Regions from separate parts of the Streptomyces sp. G5(2025) genome, predicted to be linked through region 2. Evidence: predicted binding sites of a transcription regulator. Region 2 holds the regulator's gene; the other holds the start of a gene.
The links. Region 2 encodes HspR, which represses chaperone genes until heat shock. Its sites were predicted from a motif close to TTGAGNNNNNNNNNCTCAA; they were not measured.
Positions count from the first base shown of each region.

Region 1: a site for HspR is predicted at 6,700-6,718, ahead of dnaK (molecular chaperone DnaK). Genes of this name have one in related genera too.

Region 1 is NZ_JBMUZT010000002.1:948,961-959,797, reverse strand. Features, by position in the region: gene ACOBQB_RS04680 (choice-of-anchor K domain-containing protein) at 1-1,158, shown strand, start outside; gene ACOBQB_RS04675 (ArnT family glycosyltransferase) at 1,357-2,964, shown strand; partial or broken gene ACOBQB_RS04670 (glycosyltransferase) at 3,109-4,338, shown strand; gene ACOBQB_RS04665 (polyprenol monophosphomannose synthase) at 4,403-5,626, shown strand; gene ACOBQB_RS04660 (DUF4190 domain-containing protein) at 5,718-5,996, opposite strand; gene ACOBQB_RS04655 (OsmC family protein) at 6,210-6,635, shown strand; gene dnaK (molecular chaperone DnaK) at 6,792-8,669, shown strand; gene narI (respiratory nitrate reductase subunit gamma) at 8,666-9,388, opposite strand; gene narJ (nitrate reductase molybdenum cofactor assembly chaperone) at 9,388-10,014, opposite strand; gene narH (nitrate reductase subunit beta) at 10,007-10,837, opposite strand, start outside.
Region 2 is NZ_JBMUZT010000006.1:4,118,622-4,129,458, reverse strand. Features, by position in the region: gene ACOBQB_RS29570 (helix-turn-helix transcriptional regulator) at 1-258, shown strand, start outside; gene ACOBQB_RS29565 (helix-turn-helix transcriptional regulator) at 255-1,238, shown strand; partial or broken gene ACOBQB_RS29560 (LuxR C-terminal-related transcriptional regulator) at 1,377-2,350, shown strand; gene ACOBQB_RS29555 (hypothetical protein) at 2,377-2,889, opposite strand; gene ACOBQB_RS29550 (heat shock protein transcriptional repressor HspR) at 3,023-3,478, opposite strand; gene dnaJ (molecular chaperone DnaJ) at 3,482-4,675, opposite strand; gene grpE (nucleotide exchange factor GrpE) at 4,709-5,404, opposite strand; gene dnaK (molecular chaperone DnaK) at 5,404-7,260, opposite strand; gene ACOBQB_RS29530 ((Fe-S)-binding protein) at 7,621-9,888, shown strand; gene ACOBQB_RS29525 (FG-GAP repeat domain-containing protein) at 10,115-10,837, shown strand, end outside.

The sequences.
Region 1 (10,837 bases), on a different contig from region 2:
CTGGACACCAACCATGTCCGGTGGGGAAAGGGCACGCAGAAGAGCGGCTACAAATTTGAGGGCGGGCGCACCGAGGCCCGGCTGGACGGCACCGAATTCGTCCTGGGCACCTTCACGCACGAGAACTACCCCATCGACTCGGGCGAGACCCGGGAGTTCGACGTCGACCTGAAGGTCCAGGTGCGCTTCGAGGACGGGACCACGAGTGACCTCAACTTCACGTTCCACCACAACGAGACGGACAACAGCGGGCCGCACCCCAACGACATCGTGTCGCTGCCGAAGTTCATCTCCCCGCAGACCGTGACGGTGAACGGCGAAAAGTACAAGGTCGTCATCAGCGGGTTCAAGCAGGGCGGACGAGTGGTCCGGGAGTTCGACAGCAAGGAGAACAGCTCCAACAGCGCGGCGGTCGTCGCCCTGTTCACCAAGCCCGGCAAGCCGGACGTGGTGATCACGCACGTGGACCCCAAGGGCACGGTGGCCGGCAGCCAGTCCGACGAGTACGTGGAGATCCTCAACCGCGGTACGGAGGCCGCCGACATGTCGGGCTGGGTGCTGCACGCGGACGGCACGGGAAAGGACTTCACCTTCCCGCAGGGCACGGTGCTCCAGCCGGGCGGGCGGTTCCGGGTCTACACCAACGAACGGCACCCGGAGTCCGGCGGCTTCTCCTTCGGCAGCGGTCAGCCCGTGTGGCACGACCACGGTGACATCGCCACGCTCAGGAACAAGGAGAGCCGGGAGGTGTCCCGCTACCCGTACGGTCACCGGATCACCCCCCAGCCGACCGAGGCGAGGTCCCCCGGCCAGGCGCACCCGCACGTCCACATCCAGAACATGGGTGACGCGCCGCTCGGCAAGCAGAAGGTGACGGTGCGCCTCCCGCAGGACGGGCCGTTCCGGTTCACCTCGGACCAGAACACCATTTCCGTGTGGAACAACAAGGCGAACAAGGAACGCAAGTTCACCGGCACCGTCTCCGATGACGGCCGCGTGCTCACCGCCGAGGTCGACCTCGACCTTCCGGGCGGTGGCGCGGGGGCGCCCCTGTGGACGCAGGCGGCGGTGGACGCCGGCGCCACCCCGGGCCCGTACACCGTGCACTGGGACTTCGGGAACCTGGGCGCGACGGACGTCACGGTCACCGTGAAGTGAGGAACGCGCGTACCGGGCGCCTGACGGGGCGTCCGGTACGCACGCCGCGCGCCCGCGCCCGTGTAGGTGTCGCGCCCCCCCCGCCCATGACGGCCCCCACCCCCGCGCCGTCGATCCACGCAGAGGGGATTTTCCTTGTCTTCTGTCCCGGACCGGTCGGCGCCCCCGGCGGGCACCACACCCCGGCGTATCACGGCCATGGCGTCAGCGATCGTCGTCTGCGCGGCGGCGGTCGTGCTGCGCGCGTGGAACCTCGACGGCTACCCCTACCCCAATGGTGACGAGGGCACCTACATCGCTCAGGCCTGGGCGACGCGCACCGGCCGAGGCCTGTCGCACTACACCTACTGGTACGACCACGCCCCCGTCGGCTGGATGCAACTCGCGGCACTCCAGACGCTGTTCCCGTCCGACCTCGCGTCCGGAGAGCTGTACCTGCAACGGTCGCGGTGGCTGATGCTGCCGGTCGGGGCCGCCACGAACGCGCTTCTGTACCCCCTCGCGCGACGGCTGGGCCTGTCCCGGGTCACGGCCGTCGGCGCCATGTTCCTCCACGCCGTCTCACCGCTGGCCATCGCGCTGGAGCGGCAGGTCTACCTGGACTCGTTCGCCACCGTATGGACCCTCCTGGCCCTGGTCCTGGCCCTCTCACCGCGTCGGCACCTCGTCCACTACGGCCTCGCCGGCTGCTGCTTCGCCCTCGCGGTCCTGTCCAAGGAGACCTGCCTGCCGGTGCTCCTGGCCCTCGTATGGGCGCTGTGGACCCGCAACCCGCGAGCGGCCCGGCCCTTCGCCCTGGCCGCTTTCCTCTCCGGCCTCCTGCTGGTCCTCGTGTGGCCCCTCTACGCCGCCCTCAACGACGAACTGCTCCCCGGCACCTGCCATGTCTCCATGGTCGAAACCATCCGGTGGCAGCTGTTCGACCGCCCCACATCAGGCTCCGTCTTCGTCCCCGGTACCCCCGCCCACACCCTGGCCGACCTGTGGCTGCACCGTGACGCCGTGCTGCTGATCGGCGGCAACGCGGGTGCGGCCGCCGCACTCGCCGACCGGCGCCTGCGCCCTCTCGGGCTCGCCGTCGCGCCGCTGACCGCCTTCGCCCTGCGTCCGGGCGGCTACCTGCCCGCGATGTACATCAGCCAGCTCCTCCCCTTCTACGCCCTCGCTGTGGCCGCTCTGTGCCACCGCCTCCTGCGGCCCGGTCGGCGCGCGGCCACCCGCTCGCGGCGCGCCCTGCGGCCGGCCGTGGCCCTGTTGCTCATCGCCCTGGTGGCACCGTTCGCCCCCCACTGGTACGCCACACAACGGGAAGTGCTGACCGCCGACCACCTCCATGAGTACGAGGAGGCGGCCCGCTGGATCCGGAACATGGATCTGAAGGACCGGCACCGGCGGCGGCTGGTCACCGACGAGATCCTGTGGCTGGAAGCCGTCGGCACCGGCTTCACCCCCGGGGCCGGGGCGATCTGGACGTACAAGCTCGACAAGGACCCCTCCGTCGCCGCCTCGCTGCCCCGCGGCTGGCGCGACATCGACTACGTCGTGTCCACCGTCCAGGTCCGCGCCTCCTCCAAAGAGAAGGACCTCCGGGGCCTGCGCACCCTCCTGCGGCACGCCAGGCCCGTCGCCCACTACAACGACGTCGACCTGCTCCGCATCCCCGAGTCGGTACGGCACGACAAGACCATCACCGACCCGCCGGTGCTCCCGGAGGTGGCCCGCTGTCTGGACCACTCCACCGACATCTGGCCCTACGACGACCCCGGCGGCAGCCGTACGCCACCTCCGAAGGACATCGACCTGTGAGCAGACCCGCCGGCCGCCACGGAGCACGTCAAGAGAAGGAAAGGCCCCGCGAATGGAAACCCAGGTGCGTGCGAGGAGACGGCCGGCCGATCGGCCGGCGCCCCGCAGGACCCCGCCGACCGCACCGACGCCGGGACGCCCGCCATGGTGAGCGCCTGCCTCCTGGCCGTCGCCGCGCTGCACACGGTCACCGCCACGCTCACCCTGTGGTGGATGCTGTACGCGTGGGCCACCCCCCACCGTCCGGAGGAGACCGCCTTCCCCGAACCGGCCGACACCTGCGGGGAGTCCTTCTCCCTCCTGCTGCCGGCGCGGCACGAGGAGAGGGTCCTGGAACACACGGTGCGCACCCTGCTGGCCTGCGACCACCCCGACTTCGAGATCGTGGTGATCACGGGTGACGACGACCCCGGCACCACGGACCTCGCCCGTCGCCTGGCGGCGGCCGACCCCGACCGGGTGCGGCAGGTGACCGACCACCACGCCGAGAAGAACAAGCCCCGCGCCCTGAACACCGCCCTGCCCGTGTGCCGGGGCACGGTCATCGGAGTCTTCGACGCCGAGGACGTCGTGCACCCCCGACTGCTCCGGCACGTCGACACCGCGTTCCACGTCCACGGCGCCGACGTCGTGCAGGGCGGTGTCCAGCTGATGAACCACGCCGACAGCTGGTACGCGCTGCGCAACTGCCTGGAGTACTTCTTCTGGTTCCGCAGCCGCCTGCACGTCCACGCCCGCCAGGGCTTCATCCCCCTCGGTGGGAACACCGTCTTCGTCCGCGCGGCGCTGCTGCGCGAGGCGGGCGGCTGGGACGGCGACTGCCTGGCCGAGGACTGCGAGCTGGGGGTGCGGCTCTCCCGGCGGGGCGCGAAGGTCGTCGTCGGCTACGAGCCGGCCCTGGTCACCCGCGAGGAGACCCCCGGGACGCTGCGCGCACTGCTGCGCCAGCGCACCCGGTGGAACCAGGGCTTCCTCCAAGTCCTGCGCAAGGGCGAGTGGCGCCATCTGTCCACCGCCCGCAGGAGGCTGCTGGCTCGTTACATCCTCGCCACTCCCTTCCTCCAGGCGGGCACCGGACTGTGCATGCCGGTGGTGTTCGTCACCGCGCTGCTCGACGGCATCCCCCTCGCCGTGGCCCTCGCCGCCTGGGTGCCGATGTTCCTGCTCGTCGCCACCGCCTTGTTCGAGTCGGCGGCACTGCACGATTTCGGACGCGTGTACGGCGTACCGGTACGCCCCGTCCATCACCTGTGGCTCTGGTGCAGCCTGCCGCTGTACTCCCTCGTCCTCGCGTACGCCGCCGTCCGGGCGGCCTGGCGCGAGTGCCGTCACCGCACCGACTGGGAACTGACCGCCCACAGCGGCGCCCACCTGGAGGCACCCGGTGGGGGAGCCGTCCCGCGGCGGAGCCGGGACCGGCCGAGAAGGAGGAGAAGTCATGACTGTCCACGCCGCGTCGCCACGGACCCAGCCCGGCATCTCGGTGATCGTGCCCACCCGGGACGAGGCACACAACATCGGCCCGCTGCTCGACCGCCTGGACGCCGCCGCCCCGCCCGGCACTCTTGTCGAGGTGTTGTTCGTCGACGACTCCTCGGACGGTACGCCGCAGGTGATCGAGGAAGCCACCGCACGCTGCCGTCTGCTGGTGCGCGTGCACCACCGGGAGCGGCCGGAGGGCGGTCTTGGCGGAGCCGTCCACGAGGGCATCCGCCGCACCGCGGCCCCCTGGATCGTCGTCATGGACGCCGACCTCCAGCACCCGCCCGAACTCGCCCACCGCCTCGCGCTGCACGGCCAGGCCGGGGGAGCCGACCTCGTCGTCGCCAGCCGCTACGCGCGCGGAGGGAGCCGGGCCGGGCTGGCCGACCGCTACCGGACGGTCGTCTCGCGAGGCTCCACCCTGCTGGCCAAGGCCCTCTTCCCGCGCGCGCTGCGCGGCATCTCCGACCCCATGAGCGGCTTCTTCGCCGTGCGGCGCGAGATGCTGACCCGCCACCCGTCGGGCCCCGGTCTGCGCCCGCTCGGCTACAAGATCCTGCTGGAGCTGGCGGTTCGCCGGCCGCCGCGTGCCGTCGTCGAAGTGCCGTACACCTTCGCCGAACGCCACGCGGGCCGCTCCAAGAGCGGGGTGCGCGAAGGGATGCGGTTCCTGCGCCACCTGCTCCTGCTGCGCGCCACCAGCCTCCCGGTGATCCGGTTCCTGCGGCACCTGCTGTCACTGCGCACCGTCGGCGTTCCGGCCAGAGTCGCCCTCCTGGGACTCATCGGCCTGTCGGGCCTGCTGCCCAACCTCGGCCTGCTCGCCCTGCTCACCGCCGTGACACCGCTGCACCACCTGGCCGCCGAGGCCGTGGCGACGCAGGCCGCCATCCTGTGGAACTTCCTGCTCGCGGAGGTGCTCGTGGCCCAAAGGGCCCGTCCGGGGACCGCCGGGGGCCAACCGTCCGGCGTGGGGCGGTCCCGGTGGCGGCGGCTCTCCGGCAGGTTCGTGGTCTTCGCCGCGCTGAGCAACGCGGACTTGGCGGCGCGGCTGCCGCTGACCGCTCTCCTGATCGCCGGAACGGGGTGGCCGCCGGTTCCGGCCACCGCGGTCATGCTGGTTCTCTCCGTACTGACCCGCCTGCTCCTCCTGGACCGGCTCCTGTACCGGGGCCCCTGAGCACGTACCTTCCGCGCGCGCACCGATCGGCCCGCCCTCTCCGCGACACGCTGGGGACGGGCGGGCCGAGCAACGGGCCGATGGGGGGCCGTCAGCCGCCGACGTACCAGCTGAACTCGCCCGACGCGGCGAGCGCCATCAGTACGACGAACAGGACGACGTCGACGATGCCCAGGATGATGGCCGCCTTCGCCATCCCTCCGCCGCCCGCCCGCTGCCGCAGGGCGAGGGCACCGAAGATGATCGCGAGCGGTCCGAGGACGATGCTGAGGACGAACAGCCCGACGATGCCGCAGACGAGTCCGGCCACCGCGAAGCTGTTCGTACGGGAACCAGAAGACGCCGCTGACCGACTTCCGTAAGCCGACATGGCCACACTCCTTGGAGTCGCGTTCCAGTCCTTGCGTGACGCGACTGCGGGTGCCCCGGAACGCGCCGGGTAGTCCGCGCGGCGGCGACCACGCGCTCCGCCGGGGCCGCCCCGCGGCCCATTCCCGCCCCGAGTGTGATCGGATGGTGGCCACGGATCTCCGATCACGGAACCGCACTCCGATCACGGAACCGCACTGAAGGGAACTGCATCGTGGCAACCACGCGCTCCGCGCACACGGTCTGGGAAGGCTCTCTGACGGAGGGCTCGGGCACCGTCACCTTCGACTCCTCCGGCATCGGGGAGCAGCCGGTGTCCTGGCCCGCCCGCGCCGAGCAGGCGAACGGCAAGACCAGCCCGGAGGAGCTGATCGCCGCCGCCCACTCCAGCTGCTTCTCCATGGCGCTGTCGCACGGCCTGGCCAGCGCCGGCACCCCGCCGAGCCGCCTCACCACGTCGGCCGACGTGACCTTCCAGCCGGGCACGGGCATCACCGGCATCCACCTCACGGTCGAGGGCACCGTCCCCGGCATCGACGAGGACGCCTTCGTCGCCGCGGCCGAGGACGCCAAGGCCAACTGCCCGGTGAGCCAGGCGCTGACGGGTACGACCATCACGCTCACGGCCAAGCTGGGCTGACCCAGAGACGGTCGGACGATGCCGTCACCCCTCCTCGGGGTGGCGGCATCGTCGTATGCGGCCCTTGACAATGGCCAGCTCAAGTTTTGTGATGGGAGATGAGTGGAGTAGGCCTGGACACGGGGGACATGGGCTCGCGGCGGAAGGGACTGGACCATGGCACGAGCGGTCGGGATCGATCTCGGGACGACGAACTCGGTGGTGGCCGTACTGGAGGGCGGTGAGCCCACCGTCGTCGCCAACGCGGAGGGCGCGCGCACCACTCCCTCGGTCGTCGCCTTCGCGAAGAACGGCGACGTCCTGGTGGGCGAGGTCGCCAAACGGCAGGCGGTCACGAACGTGGAGCGCACCGCACGCTCCGTCAAACGCCATATGGGCGACGGCGGCTGGCGCTTCCCGGAGAGCGGCTCCGTGGACGGCACCCGCTACACCGCGCAGGAACTCTCCGCGCGCGTCCTGCAGAAGCTCAAGCGCGACGCCGAGTCCTACCTCGGTGAGGACGTCACCGACGCGGTGGTCACCGTCCCCGCCTACTTCGACGACACCCAGCGCCAGGCCACCAAGGAGGCCGGCGAGATCGCGGGCCTCGACGTCCTGCGGATCGTCAACGAACCGACGGCGGCGGCCCTCGCGTACGGCCTGGACAAGGGCGGGGACCAGACCGTCCTCGTCTTCGACCTGGGCGGCGGCACCTTCGACGTATCGCTCCTGGAGATGGGCGAGGGCGTCATCGAGGTGAAGGCCACCAACGGCGACACCCGGCTCGGCGGCGACGACTGGGACCAGCGGATCGTCGAGCACCTGGTACGGCAGTTCAAGAACGCGCACGGCGTGGACCTCGGCAAGGACAAGATGGCCCTCCAGCGGCTGCGCGAGGGCGCCGAGAAGGCGAAGATCGAGCTGTCCTCGTCGAGTGAGACGGACATCAACCTCCCTTACATCACCGCCTCTTCGGAAGGCCCGCTGCACCTGGCCGAGAAGCTGACGCGGGCCCGGTTCCAGGAGCTGACGTCCGATCTGCTCGACCGCTGCAAGGAACCCTTCCACCAGGCCGTGAAGGACGCGGGCGTCAAGCTGTCCGCCATCGACCACGTGATCCTGGTGGGCGGCTCGACCCGGATGCCCGCGGTGACCGACCTGGTCAGGGAACTCACCGGCAAGGATCCCCACAAGGGCGTCAACCCGGACGAGGTGGTGGCGCTCGGCGCGGCCCTCCAGGCCGGTGTCATCCGCGGCGACGTCAAGGACGTGCTCCTGCTCGACGTGACCCCGCTCTCCCTCGGCATCGAGACCAAGGGCGGCATCATGACCAAGCTGATCGAGCGCAACACCACGATTCCCACCCGGCGTTCGGAGACGTTCTCCACCGCCGAGGACAACCAGCCCTCGGTCGGCATCCAGGTCTTCCAGGGCGAGCGGGAGATCGCCGCGTACAACAAGAAGCTCGGCGTCTTCGACCTGACGGGGCTGCCGCCCGCCCCGCGCGGGGTGCCCAAGATCGAGGTCACCTTCGACATCGACGCCAACGGCATCATGCACGTCTCGGCGAAGGACGAGGCGACCGGCCGCGAGCAGCGCATGACGGTCACCGGCGGCTCCGCGCTGCCCAAGGACGACATCGACCGCATGGTCCGCGAGGCCGAGCAGCACGCGGAGGAGGACCGCAGGCGGCGCGAGGCGGCCGAGACCCGCAACCAGGCCGAGCAGCTCGTCCACCAGACGGAGCGGTTCCTGCGGGACAGCGGCGACAAGGTGCCCGCGGACACCCAGAACGAAGTGGCGGCCTCTGTCAGCGAGTTGAAGACCCTCCTCAACGACCGGCCCGACGACACCGCCGCCCTGCGCAGCGGCACCGAGAAGCTGGCGGCCGTCAGCCAGAAGATGGGCCAGGCGATGTACGCGGCCTCCGGCGGCGGCACCCAGGAGCAGCAGACGGCCACGGAGTCACCCACCGAGGAAGGCGTGGTGGATGCCGAGATCGTGGATGACGACAACGGCAAGGAGGGGCAGGGCAAGACGCCCCAGGAGCCCTAGGACTCCGTCCGTTCCCAGCCGCGCCGCTCCGGCCGCGCCCCGATCCGCTCCGGGTCCCGGGAGCGGTAGACCACGTAGGGCCGGAAGAGGTACTGGAGCGGCGCGCTGAACATGTGGATCAGGCGGGTGAACGGCACCAGGGCGAGCAGGACCATGCCGACCACCGCGTGGATCTCGTACATCAGGGGTACGCCCGTCATCGCGTCGATGTCGGGCCGGAGCGTGAACAGGCTGCGGGCCCAAGGGGCGATGGACACACGGTAGTTGTAGCCGTCGCCGGAGGTGTGCAGGAGTTTGGCCACCATGCCGAGCACGATCGCCGCGAACAGCACCAGGTACATGAACTTGTCGTTCGCGGTCGTCGCCCGGAACACCGGCGTGTTGGTCCGCCGCCGGTAGAGCAGCAGCAGGATGCCGAGGACGAGCAGGATCCCGGCCGCGGTGCCGCCGTACAGCGAGAACAGGTGGTACGTGTGCTCGCTGAGGCCCACCTTGTCCGTCCACGACTCGGGCACGAACAGGCCCACCAGGTGGCCGACGAGCACGAAGAGGATGCCGTAGTGGAACATCGGCGAGGCGATGTTCAGCAGCTTGGACTCGTAGACCTGCGAGGAGCGGGTTGTCCAGCCGAACTTGTCGTAGCGGTAGCGCCAGATGGTGCCCGCGACGAGCAGGACGAAGGCGATGTAGGGAAGGGCGCCCCACAGCAGCGTTGCCATCAGTGCTCCCCGATGAGTGCGGAGGGTGGTGCGAAGGGCGGCGCGGAGGGTGGTGCGAAGGGTGCGAGGCCTGCGAAGGGCTGGATGCCCACTTCCTCGCGCGGCGGCCCCGAACGGGCCAGTGCGAGCGCCTCGGCACGGTCCTTGGGGGTCGGGCCCGGCAGGCTCGCGCACACCGCCTCCAGCACGCCCGCGTACGGCGTGCCGTGCTCGCTCAGCGCGAGCCGCAGCAGCTCCAGGCCGCTGCGGTGCTCCAGCAGCAGCTCGGGCCCCGCCAGCGCGGAGAACTCCAGGACCGCGGGGAGGAAGTCCGGCAGCTCCTCGCCGGAGAACTCCAGGCCGTGCGCGCGGTAGACCTCCTTGAAGCGGACCAGGGCCATGCCGCGCCGCCGGGTGTCGCCCTCCCGCCACCAGCTCAGGTACAGGCTGTGCCGGTTCTTGAAGTCGAAGACCTGCACGTAGTGCGCCGCCAGCTCCTGGGGATCGGTGGTGGTGGCGTACGTCAGGAAGCCGCCGAGCCGCGGGGGAGCGGCGGCGCGCAGCAGGGGCAGCCGTTCGTGGAACTCGTCGTCCGGGTAGCCGAGGCAGAGCGCCGCGGCCTGGTAGAGCACCGCGTGCTCAGTCACTGTCGTCCTCCTTGGCCGCGTCGGCCTTCTCGACCGCGCTCGGCTGCTCGTCGGCGGTCTGCCGGGCCCGCAGCGCGTGGAAGTTCTCCAGGGTGACCAGCGGCAGGTTCCGGCGGCTGCCTGAGTCTTGGCCGAACGGGCCGTCGCCGCCCATTCCCGGACCGTCCTGGTGATCGAGGCTGCACGTGTCGGGGACCGCCGACTCCTCCAGGCGCCGCGCGTCGCCGATCGCGGCGGTCGGGATGACGTACCGGTCCTCGTACTTGGCGATGGCCAGCAGGCGGTACATCTCCTCGATCTGCGGACCGGACATCCCGACCGAGCGCGCCACGTCACCGTCCGGCGTGTCGCCGAGGTTGATGGCCCGCATGTGCGCCCGCATGGCGGCCAGCTTCTCCAGGCTGGACCGCACCGGGCCGACGTCCCCGGCGGTGAAGATCTCCGCGAGGTATTCCAGGGGGATGCGCAGGGTGTCGATGGCGCCGAAGAGGTTCGCCGCGTCCTCGCCGTCGTGGCCGGTCTCCGTCAGCGCGTCCACCACCGGCGACAGCGGCGGGATGTACCAGACCATCGGCATGGTGCGGTACTCCGGGTGCAGCGGGAGCGCCACCTTGTACGTGCTGATGAGGGCGTGCACGGGGGAGCGGCGTGCCGCCTCGATCCAGTCGTGGGAGATCCCGGCCCGCTCGGCCGCGCGGCGCACCGCTGGGTCGGCGGGGTCCAGGAAGACGTCCAACTGGGCCTGGTACAACCTGTGTTCATCTGGCTCGGAGGCCGCCGCCGTCACCTTGTCGGCGTCGTACAGGATCACCCCGAGGTAGCG
Region 2 (10,837 bases):
AGCCGAGCGACCCCGCTGCTCGACGAAGTGCCGTACGCCCCCTCCACGGACGGGATAACCGGCGTCCAGCGCTCCATCGCCAGGCTCCTCATCGAGGGCCACGTCGACGAGGCCATCGCCCGCCGCCTCGGCATGAACGTCCGCACCTGCCGCGCCCACATCGCCAAGATCGCCGCCGCCCTCGGCAGCGGCAGCCGCGCCCAGCTCGGCTACCTCATCGCCCAGTCGGGAATCCTCGACCAGGACCGCCCGAAGTGACCACCGAAGCCCACCCCCACGGCCCGGACACGCTGTGCGAGGCGGGCGGACGCCTGTACGCACGGGCGCTGCGGGAAGGCCGCGTCCCCCTGCGGGACGCCGAACAGACGCCCTGCCTCATCGACTTCGAGCTGCTGCTCACGGACGCCGAGGACACCCGGTGGCTGCGCCCCGTCGCCCCGGCGCTCGCCCTGCCCCGGCTGCTCGACACCATCGAGCAGGACATCGCGCACCAGCGGCGCCGCGAGGCCCGGCTGGCCGACACGTTCGCGCCGCTCATGGCGATCACCCCCGGCCCCCGCCTCCCGGACGCCCCCTCCACCATCACGGTCCTGCGAGGACTGCCCCGCATCGGCGAAGCCGTCGACCGGGCGCTGAAGGCCGCCACCGAAGAGGCCCTCTGCATCCAGCCGGGAGGGACCAGGCCCCCCGAGGTACTGGCACGCTCCCTCGCGAGCGCCCAGGGGCTCCTCTCCCGCGGCGGCCGCCTGCGCACCCTGTACCAGCACACCACCCGCCACTCCCTGCCCGTCCTCGCCTATTACGAGCGCCTCCAGGGCGATGTCGAGGTCCGCACCCTGGACGAGCTGACGGAGCGTCTCTTCGTCTTCGACCGCTCCGTGGCCTTCATCCCGGCGAACAAGGACCGTGACGTCGCCCTTGAGCTGCGCCATCCCGCCCTCATCGACTACCTCGTCACCACCTTCGAGCGGCTGTGGCGCCTGGCCACCCCCATGTATCCCCGGTCGGCGAAACTCCCCTCGGGCAGAGGCGTCACGCCGCGCCAGCACGCCATCGCCACCCTCCTCGTCGAAGGCCTCACGGACGCCGAGATCGCCGACCGCCTCGGCATGAACATCCGCACCGCCCGCGATCACATCGCCAAGCTCGCCGCCACCCTCGGCAGCGGCAGCCGCGCCCAGCTCGGCTACCTGATCGGCCGGTCAGGAATCCTCGCCCACGGCCCCCGGGGCTCCTGACCCGCGGCTGCGCCCCGGCCCGCCCGCGCGGGGCGACCAGCGCGGCACAGAAGTAGACACTTCAATGAGGGGACGGCTCCCCCCTCGCGTCCCCCTGCATAGAATCGCCGCGCTTCAACTGAGCGGGAGGGAGCGCACATGCGCAGCGAACACGCGCCACACGCCGTGGAGGAACTCTGCGAGGAAGGCTCCTCCGTCTACGCACGCGCCCTCCGTGAGGGCGGCGTCCGCGTCGAGGACTCCGAACGGGCGCCCTGCCTCGTCGACTTCGGCCTCCTGCGCCCGGACGCCACCGACGCCCGCCGGCTGCGTCCCACCGCCCCCGCCACCGCCCTGCCCCGCCTCCTGCGCGCCATCGACGACCGAATCGCCGAGCAGCGGGCGCGCGAGGCGCGGCTCAGTGCCGCGTTCGCTCCGCTCATCGCGCTCGACGCGGAGCTGTCCGCCGCCGCGGACGCCCCCGCCATCACCGTCCTCGACGGCCTCGAACAGATCAACGCGGCCATCGACCACGCCATGGCGGACGTCGCCCAGGAGTTCCTCGCCATCCAGCCCGGCGGCACCCGCCCGCCCGAGACGTTGGCCGAGGTCTTCCCCGCGACCAGGCGATCCTCCGCCGGGGCTGCCGGATGCGGACCCTCTACCAGCACACGACGCGCCATTCCCTGCCCGTGCTCGCCTACTTCGAACAGCTCGACGGCGACACCGAGGCCCGCACCTTGGACGAGGTCACCGACCGTCTCTTCGTCTTCGACCGGACCGTGGCCTTCATCCCGGCCAGCAAAGACCGCACCGTCGCCCTGGAGCTGCGCCACCCGGCGCTCGTGGAGTACTTCGCCACCACCTTCTGGCGGCTGTGGCGCCTGGCCACCCCCATGTGGCCGCAGGCCGCCCCCCAGGTCTCCGAGGGCGGCATCACCCCACGCCAGCGCGCCATCGCGGGCCTGCTCGTCGAGGGCCTCACCGACGCCGAGATCGCCGACCGCCTCGGCATGAACATCCGCACCGCCCGCGTCCACATCGCCAAGCTCGCCGCCACCCTGGGCAGCGAGAGCCGCGCCCAACTGGGCTATCTCATAGGGCAGTCGGGGATTCTCGAACACGACCTGTGAGGGCTGTCGGCCAGTCGGCTGCCGCGTCAGCCGCCCGCCCCGATCCACTCCCGCAGCAGCTCCTCCCGCTCGGCGGCCCGCGGCGTTCCCTCCTCCCGGCGGCGCCCCCACTCCGCCATCGCCGCCAGCGTCGTCAGGAGCGTGCCCGCGCCCTGCGTCAGGTGGGCGAGGAGATCGCGGGAGAGGTCGTGCTCCGTCGGGGAGTAACCCGTCGCCGCCGCGGTGTACGCGGTCAGTTCGTGTGCGGCGCCCTGCGTGTCGGTGAGCCGTACGGTCATGGTCGGCGCCGCGTCCGCGCCGCCGAGGCCGACCGTCAGGGCCATGTCCACCAGGGCGCCCACCTGCCGCTTCAGCGTCTTCACGGGGGCACCGTCGACCGCCAGGGCGCGCACGTCCTCCCACGGCCACAGGCCCGACTGCCGGTCGCCGAGGGCCACCACGCCCTCCGGGGTCAGGCGCACGCCGGCGGCGAGCCCGGACGGCTTCGCGCCCACGTACACATCGCCCTCGGCGATCCAGAACAGCCCCACCATGGCCATGGAAATCCACTTCCCCCCGCGACAACGCGACAACACACAACGCCCAGCACACTTCAGGTCGACCACCGCAACGCGCGAAGGGGCCGGGAGGTTCCCCTCCCGGCCCCGCGTGCGTCATGAATGAGGGCGGTCGTTACTGCTCCGTCGCTCTCTTGGGCCGCCAGACCACCAGCGCGCTCGCCTGCTGCACGTCCTGGTACGGGACGAGGTCGCGGCGGTACGAGGCGTGCACCGCCGCTTCCCGCTGCTGTATGGCGGCGGCGGCTCCGTCCACGGCCGCGGAGAGTTCCGCGACCCGCGACTGGAGCGCCGCGACCTGGTTCTCCAGCTCGATGATCCGCTTGATGCCGGCGAGGTTGATGCCCTCCTCCTGCGACAACTGCTGCACGGTGCGCAGTAGTTCGATGTCACGCGCGGAGTAGCGGCGGCCCCGACCCGCGGTGCGGTCCGGGGAGACCAGGCCCAAGCGGTCGTACTGGCGCAGGGTCTGCGGGTGGAGGCCGCTCAGCTGGGCGGCCACCGAGATGACGTACACCGGCGTCTCGTCGGTGAGTTGGTACGGGTTGCGACGACGGCCGACCCTCTCCATGGGTCACGCTCCCTTCGCGGCCTGGAACAGTTCTGCCCGCGGGTCGACGCCCGCAGTCGCCTTGCGGTAGGACTCCAGGGCTTCCTTCGCCGGGTCCGACAGGGATGCCGGGACCGACACCTCCACCGTCACCAGCAGGTCGCCGCGCGTACCGTCCTTGCGGACAGCGCCCTTGCCGCGGGCGCGCATGGTGCGGCCGTTGGGCGTGCCCGGCGGCAGCTTCAGGGTGACGGCGGGACCGCCCAGTGTCGGGACCTTGACCTCACCGCCCAGCACCGCCTCGGGGTACGTCACCGGCACCGTGACCGTGAGGTTGTCGCCCTTGCGGCCGAAGACCGGGTGGGTGTCGACGTGCACGACCACGTACAGGTCACCGGCGGGGCCGCCCCGCTCGCCGGGGGCGCCCTTGCCGCGGAGCCTGATCCGCTGGCCGTCGCTGACCCCCGCCGGGATCCGCACCTGCATGGTGCGGGACGACTTCGCGCGCCCCGAGCCGTGGCAGACGTCGCACGGGTCCTGGGCGATCAGGCCCCGGCCCTTGCAGTCCACGCACGGATCGGTCAGCGAGAAACCGCCGCCGCCGCCCCGCGAGACCTGGCCGGTGCCGACGCAGGTCGGGCACACGCGCGGCGTGCCGTTCTTGTCGCCGGTGCCGGAACAGGCCTTGCAGGCGGCCTGGGAGGACATGCGCAGCGGCACCGTCGCGCCGTCCACCGCCTCCGTGAAGCTCAGCGTGACCTCGGACTCGATGTCCTGGCCGCGCCTCGGCTGCGTACGCGTGCCGGTACCGGCACCCGCGCCGCCGCGGTTGAACAGGCCCCCGAAGACGTCACCGAGGCCGCCCCCGAAGCCGCCGCCGGCCGCTCCGCCCCCACCCGGGCCGCCGCCTCCGAAGAGGTCGCCCAGGTCGAAGTTGAACGATCCGCCGCCGCCTCCGGGGCCCGGCCGGAATCCGCCGTTGCCGAAGAGGGCACGCGCTTCGTCGTACTCCTTGCGCTTCTTGGGGTCCCCGAGGATGTCGTTCGCCTCGGAGATCTCCTTGAAGCGCTCCTCCGCCTTGGTGTTGCCCTTGTTGGCGTCCGGGTGGTTCTCGCGGGCGAGTTTCCGGTACGCCTTCTTGATCTCGGCTTCGGTGGCGTCCTTGGGGACGCCGAGGACCTTGTAGTAGTCCTTCTCGATGAAGTCCTTGGTGCTCATCCCCGACGTCCCTCCTTACTCATCTCGATGCCGTCAGCCCTCGTCCGGGCCACCGGTCTCCTTCTCGTCCGAGGCCTCCGGAGCGGTTTCGGCGGACTCGTCGCCCTTGACCGTCTGCGCGCCGGGCTGCGGTTCGGCGACGGCCACCCGAGCGGGGCGGATGGTGCGCTCGCCGATGCGATACCCCGGCTGAAGGATCGCGACGCACGTCGTCTCGGTGACATCCGGTGCGTAGCTGTGCATCAGGGCCTCGTGGATCGTCGGGTCGAAGGGCTCACCCTCCTTGCCGAACTGCTGGAGACCCATCTTGGCGACGACGGTCTCCAGCGCCTCGGCGACCGACTTGAAGCCGCCGACGAGTTCGCCGTGCTCACGGGCGCGGCCGATGTCGTCGAGGGTCGGGAGGAGCTCGGAGAGGAGATTCGCCGAGGCGACCTCCTTCACCGCCACCTTGTCCCGCTCCACCCGGCGGCGGTAGTTCTGGTACTCGGCCTGTAGCCGCTGGAGGTCCGCCGTGCGCTCGTTGAGCGCGGTGCGCACCTGGTCCAGCTGGGCGGTCAGGCTCACATCCTGGGCGGACGTCTTGCTGTCCGCGTCCCCGGCCGGGGCCGCCGGGCCCTCCTCGGTGGAGGGCTCGGCGGCCTTCGGCGCCGCGTCATCAGGGGTGGCGCCAGAGGGGACGTCAGGCTTCTCGGCGTTCTCGCCAAAACCCGGGGTCTCCTCGGTCATCAGGCGGCGCCACCCTTCTGGTCCTTCTCGTCGTCGACGATCTCGGCGTCGACGACTCCGTCGTCCTCCTTGGCCTGCTCGGCGCCGGGGGCCGTGCCCTCGCCGCCGGCCGCCTGCGCGGCCTGGGCGTCGGCGTACATGGCCTGGCCCAGCTTCTGCGAGACGGCCGCGACCTTCTCCGTCGCGGTGCGGATCTCGGCCGTGTCCTCGCCCTTGAGCTTCTCCTTCAGCTCATTGACGGCTTCCTCGACCTCGGTCTTGACCTCGCCGGGGACCTTGTCCTCGTTGTCCTTGAGGAACTTCTCGGTCTGGTAGACGAGCTGCTCGCCCTGGTTGCGGGACTCGGCGGCCTCGCGGCGCTTGTGGTCCTCGTCCGCGTACTGCTCGGCCTCCTGGCGCATGCGGTCGACCTCGTCCTTCGGCAGCGAGGAGCCGCCGGTGACGGTCATCTTCTGCTCCTTGCCCGTGCCGAGGTCCTTCGCGGTCACGTGCATGATGCCGTTGGCGTCGATGTCGAAGGAGACCTCGATCTGCGGGACGCCGCGCGGGGCCGGCGGGAGGCCGGTCAGCTCGAACATGCCGAGCTTCTTGTTGTACGCCGCGATCTCGCGCTCGCCCTGGTAGACCTGGATCTGGACCGACGGCTGGTTGTCCTCGGCCGTCGTGAAGATCTCGGAGCGCTTCGTCGGAATCGTGGTGTTCCGCTCGATGAGCTTCGTCATGATGCCGCCCTTGGTCTCGATGCCGAGGGACAGCGGGGTCACGTCGAGGAGCAGGACGTCCTTGACCTCACCCTTGAGGACACCGGCCTGGAGCGAGGCGCCGATGGCGACGACCTCGTCCGGGTTCACGCCCTTGTTGGCGTCCTTGCCGCCGGTCAGCTCCTTGACGAGCTCGGCGACGGCCGGCATGCGGGTGGAGCCACCGACGAGAACGACGTGGTCGATCTCGGAGAGCTGGATGCCCGCGTCCTTGATGACGTTGTGGAACGGCGTCTTGCAGCGCTCCAGGAGGTCGGACGTGAGCTGCTGGAACTGGGCGCGCGTGAGCTTCTCGTCCAGGTGCAGCGGGCCCTCGGCGGAGGCCGTGATGTACGGGAGGTTGATCGTGGTCTCCGTGGAGGAGGACAGCTCGATCTTGGCCTTCTCGGCCGCCTCGCGCAGGCGCTGGAGCGCCATCTTGTCCTTGGAGAGGTCCACGCCGTGGCCGTTGTTGAACTGCTTGACCAGGTAGTCGACGACGCGCTGGTCCCAGTCGTCACCACCGAGGTGGTTGTCGCCGTTCGTGGCCTTCACCTCGACGACGCCGTCGCCGATCTCAAGCAGCGAGACGTCGAAGGTGCCGCCACCGAGGTCGAAGACCAGGATGGTCTGGTCGTCCTTGTCGAGGCCGTAGGCCAGGGCGGCGGCGGTGGGCTCGTTGACGATGCGCAGGACGTTCAGACCCGCGATCTCGCCGGCCTCCTTGGTGGCCTGGCGCTCGGAGTCGTTGAAGTACGCCGGGACGGTGATGACCGCGTCGGCGACCTTCTCGCCCAGGTAGGCCTCGGCGTCACGCTTCAGCTTCTGGAGGATGAACGCGGAGATCTGCTGGGGGTTGAACCCCTTGTCGTCGATGTCCACCTTCCAGTCGGTGCCCATGTGGCGCTTGACCGACCGGATGGTCCTGTCGACGTTGGTGACGGCCTGGCGCTTGGCCACCTCGCCGACCAGCACCTCGCCGTTCTTCGCGAAGGCGACGACGGACGGCGTGGTCCTGGCGCCCTCGGCGTTGGTGATGACGGTGGGCTCGCCGCCTTCGAGAACGCTGACGACGGAGTTAGTCGTGCCCAGGTCGATGCCGACCGCACGTGCCATTTCGGTTCCTCCAGAGGTACATCTTGAGTGGATCTGACTCAAGCATGCAGGAACGCTGCGCTGGCGTCAACAGATGTGAGTCGGAGGGGCTCAACTCTTATCCGGGGCTTACGCGCAAGGTGGCCTCCCGGGGGTCCGTGTTCGGCTGCGGGTCTGTGGTCGGCTGGGCGCGCAGTTCCCCGCGCCCCTTCGGGGCACGGCAGCGCGGCAAGGGTTGCCTGAGCGACGCAGATCACCGCCTTGCTGGCTACAGTGCGGCGGAGTAAGTGGGTAGTCTCAGACGGACTGCATAAGTTACCGCTTAGTAATCAGTCGTAGTCCGCTACGAAGTCCCGCCTCGCAGGCCCGAGGAGCCCCCAAATGCAACTCGCCGCGATCATCGTGTCGCTGGTCCTAATCGCGGTCGGCGTCGCGCTGTTCGGCCGTGCCATCGTGCAGATCTACCGGTTCATGCGGCTCGGCCAGTCCGTGCCCGCCGGCACCCGGACCGACAACCCAGGGCAGCGCACCCTGACCGTGGCCAAGGAGTTCCTCGGCCACACCCGCATGAACAGGTGGGGCATCGTCGGCGTCGCGCACTGGTTCGTGGCGGTGGGCTTCTTCTCGCTGCTGCTGACCATCGTCAACGCCATCGGCCAGCTCTTCAAGGCCGACTGGATGCTGCCGGTCATCGGTGACTGGGCGCCGTACAACGTCTTCGTCGAGTTCCTCGGCACGATGACCGTCCTCGGCATCCTGACGCTGATCGTCATCCGGCAGCTGAACCGCCCGGACAAGCCGGGCCGCAAGTCCCGCTTCGCCGGCTCGAACACGGGTCAGGCGTACTTCGTCGAGTCCGTCATCCTCATCGTCGGCGTCTGCATCTTCACGCTGCACGCCCTGGAGGGCGCCCAGCACCATGTGGACGGCTACGAGGCGTCGTTCTTCATCTCGTACCCGCTGGTGTCGGCGCTGGAGGGCCTGGACGTCTCCACGCTCCAGAACCTCACGTACTTCTTCGCGGGCCTGAAGATCGCCACGTCCTTCATCTGGATGATCACGGTCGCCCTGAAGACCGACATGGGTGTGGCCTGGCACCGCTTCCTCGCCTTCCCGAACATCTGGTTCAAGCGGGACGCGGACGGCTCCACCACCCTCGGTGAGCTCCAGCCGATGACCTCCGGCGGCAAGCCCATCGACTGGGAGGACCCGGGCGAGGACGACACCTTCGGTGTCTCCCAGGTCGAGCAGTTCTCCTGGAAGGGCCTGCTGGACTTCTCCACGTGTACCGAGTGCGGCCGCTGCCAGTCGCAGTGCCCCGCCTGGAACACCGGCAAGCCGCTCTCCCCGAAGCTCCTCATCATGTCGCTGCGCGACCACGCGCACGCCAAGGCGCCGTACCTGCTCGCGGGTGGCGGCAAGTCCATGGAGGGCGAGGAGAAGGCCACCGAGGAGCAGCTGAAGGACGTGCCCGCCGCCGCCCTCGCGGAGGCCGAGCGCCCGCTGGTCGGCACCCTCGAAGAGAACGGCGTCATCGACCCGGACGTCCTGTGGTCCTGCACCACCTGCGGCGCCTGCGTCGAGCAGTGCCCGGTCGACATCGAGCACATCGACCACATCGTCGACATGCGCCGCTACCAGGTGATGATCGAGAGCGCGTTCCCGTCGGAGGCGGGCACGATGCTCAAGAACCTGGAGAAGAAGGGCAACCCCTGGGGCCTCGCCAAGAAGCAGCGCGTGGAGTGGACCAAGGAGGTCGACTTCGAGGTCCCGATCGTCGGCAAGGACGTCGAGGACCTCACCGAGGTCGACTACCTCTACTGGGTCGGCTGCGCGGGCGCCCTGGAGGACCGGGCCAAGAAGACCACCAAGGCCTTCGCGGAGCTGCTGCACATCGCGGGCGTCAAGTTCGCGATCATGGGCGGCGACGAGAAGTGCACGGGTGACTCCGCCCGCCGCCTCGGCAACGAGCCGCTGTTCCAGCAGCTCGGCCAGGAGAACGTGGCGATGCTGAACATGGCGTACGGCGAGGACGACGACGATCCGGAGACCAAGAAGCCGAAGTCGGCGAAGAAGATCGTCGCGACCTGCCCGCACTGCTTCAACACCATCGCCAACGAGTACCCGCAGCTCGGCGGCGAGTTCGAGGTCATCCACCACACGCAGCTGCTCCAGCACCTCATCGACGAGGGCAAGCTGATCCCGGTGACGCCGGTCGAGGGTCTGATCACGTACCACGACCCCTGCTACCTGGGCCGTCACAACAAGGTCTACACGCCCCCGCGCGAGATCATGAGCGCCGTCCCCGGCCTGCGCCAGCAGGAGATGCACCGCCACAAGGAGCGCGGCTTCTGCTGCGGCGCCGGTGGTGCCCGGATGTGGATGGAGGAGCGGATCGGCAAGCGCATCAACACGGAGCGGGTCGACGAGGCGCTGTCCTTGAACCCGGACATCGTGTCGACCGCCTGTCCGTTCTGCCTGGTCATGCTGACCGACTCGGTCAACGGCAAGAAGAACGACGGCCAGGCGAAGGAGTCCCTCCAGGTCGTCGACGTCGCCCAGTTGCTGCTCGACTCGGTGAAGACGCCGGTCGATCCGGCGGGTGACGAGGAGTCGGCGGACTCGCCGGAGCCGGAGCCGGTGAAGTAGCCGCCGGGTCAGGGTCGTACGTACAGGCCGGTTCCGCCTTCTGGCGGGGCCGGCCTGTTCGCGCGCCCGGGTCAGGCGGCGCCCGCGAGCAGCTCGCACCAGACCAGCTTGCCCCGCGGGCCACGGGGCGGGCCGGGCGCGCACCAGCCCCACCCGTCGGAACATTCCCGTACGAGGCAGAGCCCCCTGCCCGACTCGTCCGCCGGGGAGGCGGTGGCCGGGGCCGGTGGGGTGGGGTCGGTGCACCGCTCTCGCCAGCGCCGCGCTCCTGCTCGCCGGGTGCGGGGCCTTCGGGATCGGTGACGCGGACGGCAAGGGGGGCTCCGACGGGCCGTCGAAGACGTTCGCGCGTCCGCCCGCCGGCAAGCCCGCCCAGGACCCCGCACCCGGCGACTTCAACGGCGACGGCTACGACGACCTCGCCACCGTCCTGACCTCCACCCGCAAGGCCAAGAACGGCGGCAAGTACGAGCGCAACACGCTCACCGTCGTCTACGGCTCCGCCAAGGGCCTGCGCCCCGAGTGGTCGCAGCGCCTGCCCGCGGGTACGAACGACTACGGCGCGGCGATCGGCAGGCTGCTCCGCGCCGACCTGGACGGCGACGGTTTCACCGACCTGGCCACCTACGCCGACGGCACCAAGCTGCCCCGGGCCACCTACGTCCTCTACGGCGGGCCGCGCGGCCTCTCGAAGCGCCACCCCGTCAAGGCGGAGGCGTTCCGGTCCGGCGGCTCGGGTCCGGACGCCGGTTTCCGGCCCGCCGCCGCGGGCGACTTCGACGGGGACGGGCACGCGGACCTCTTCGACGGCAGGACGATCCTGTTCGGGCCCTTCCCCCGCGGCGGCGCCCCCGCCCGGCAGGGAGAAGTCCCCGGCGGTCATCCGAACCCCGTACAGGCCATCGCGGGCGACTACAACGCCGACGGCCGCACGGACGTGGCCCTCACG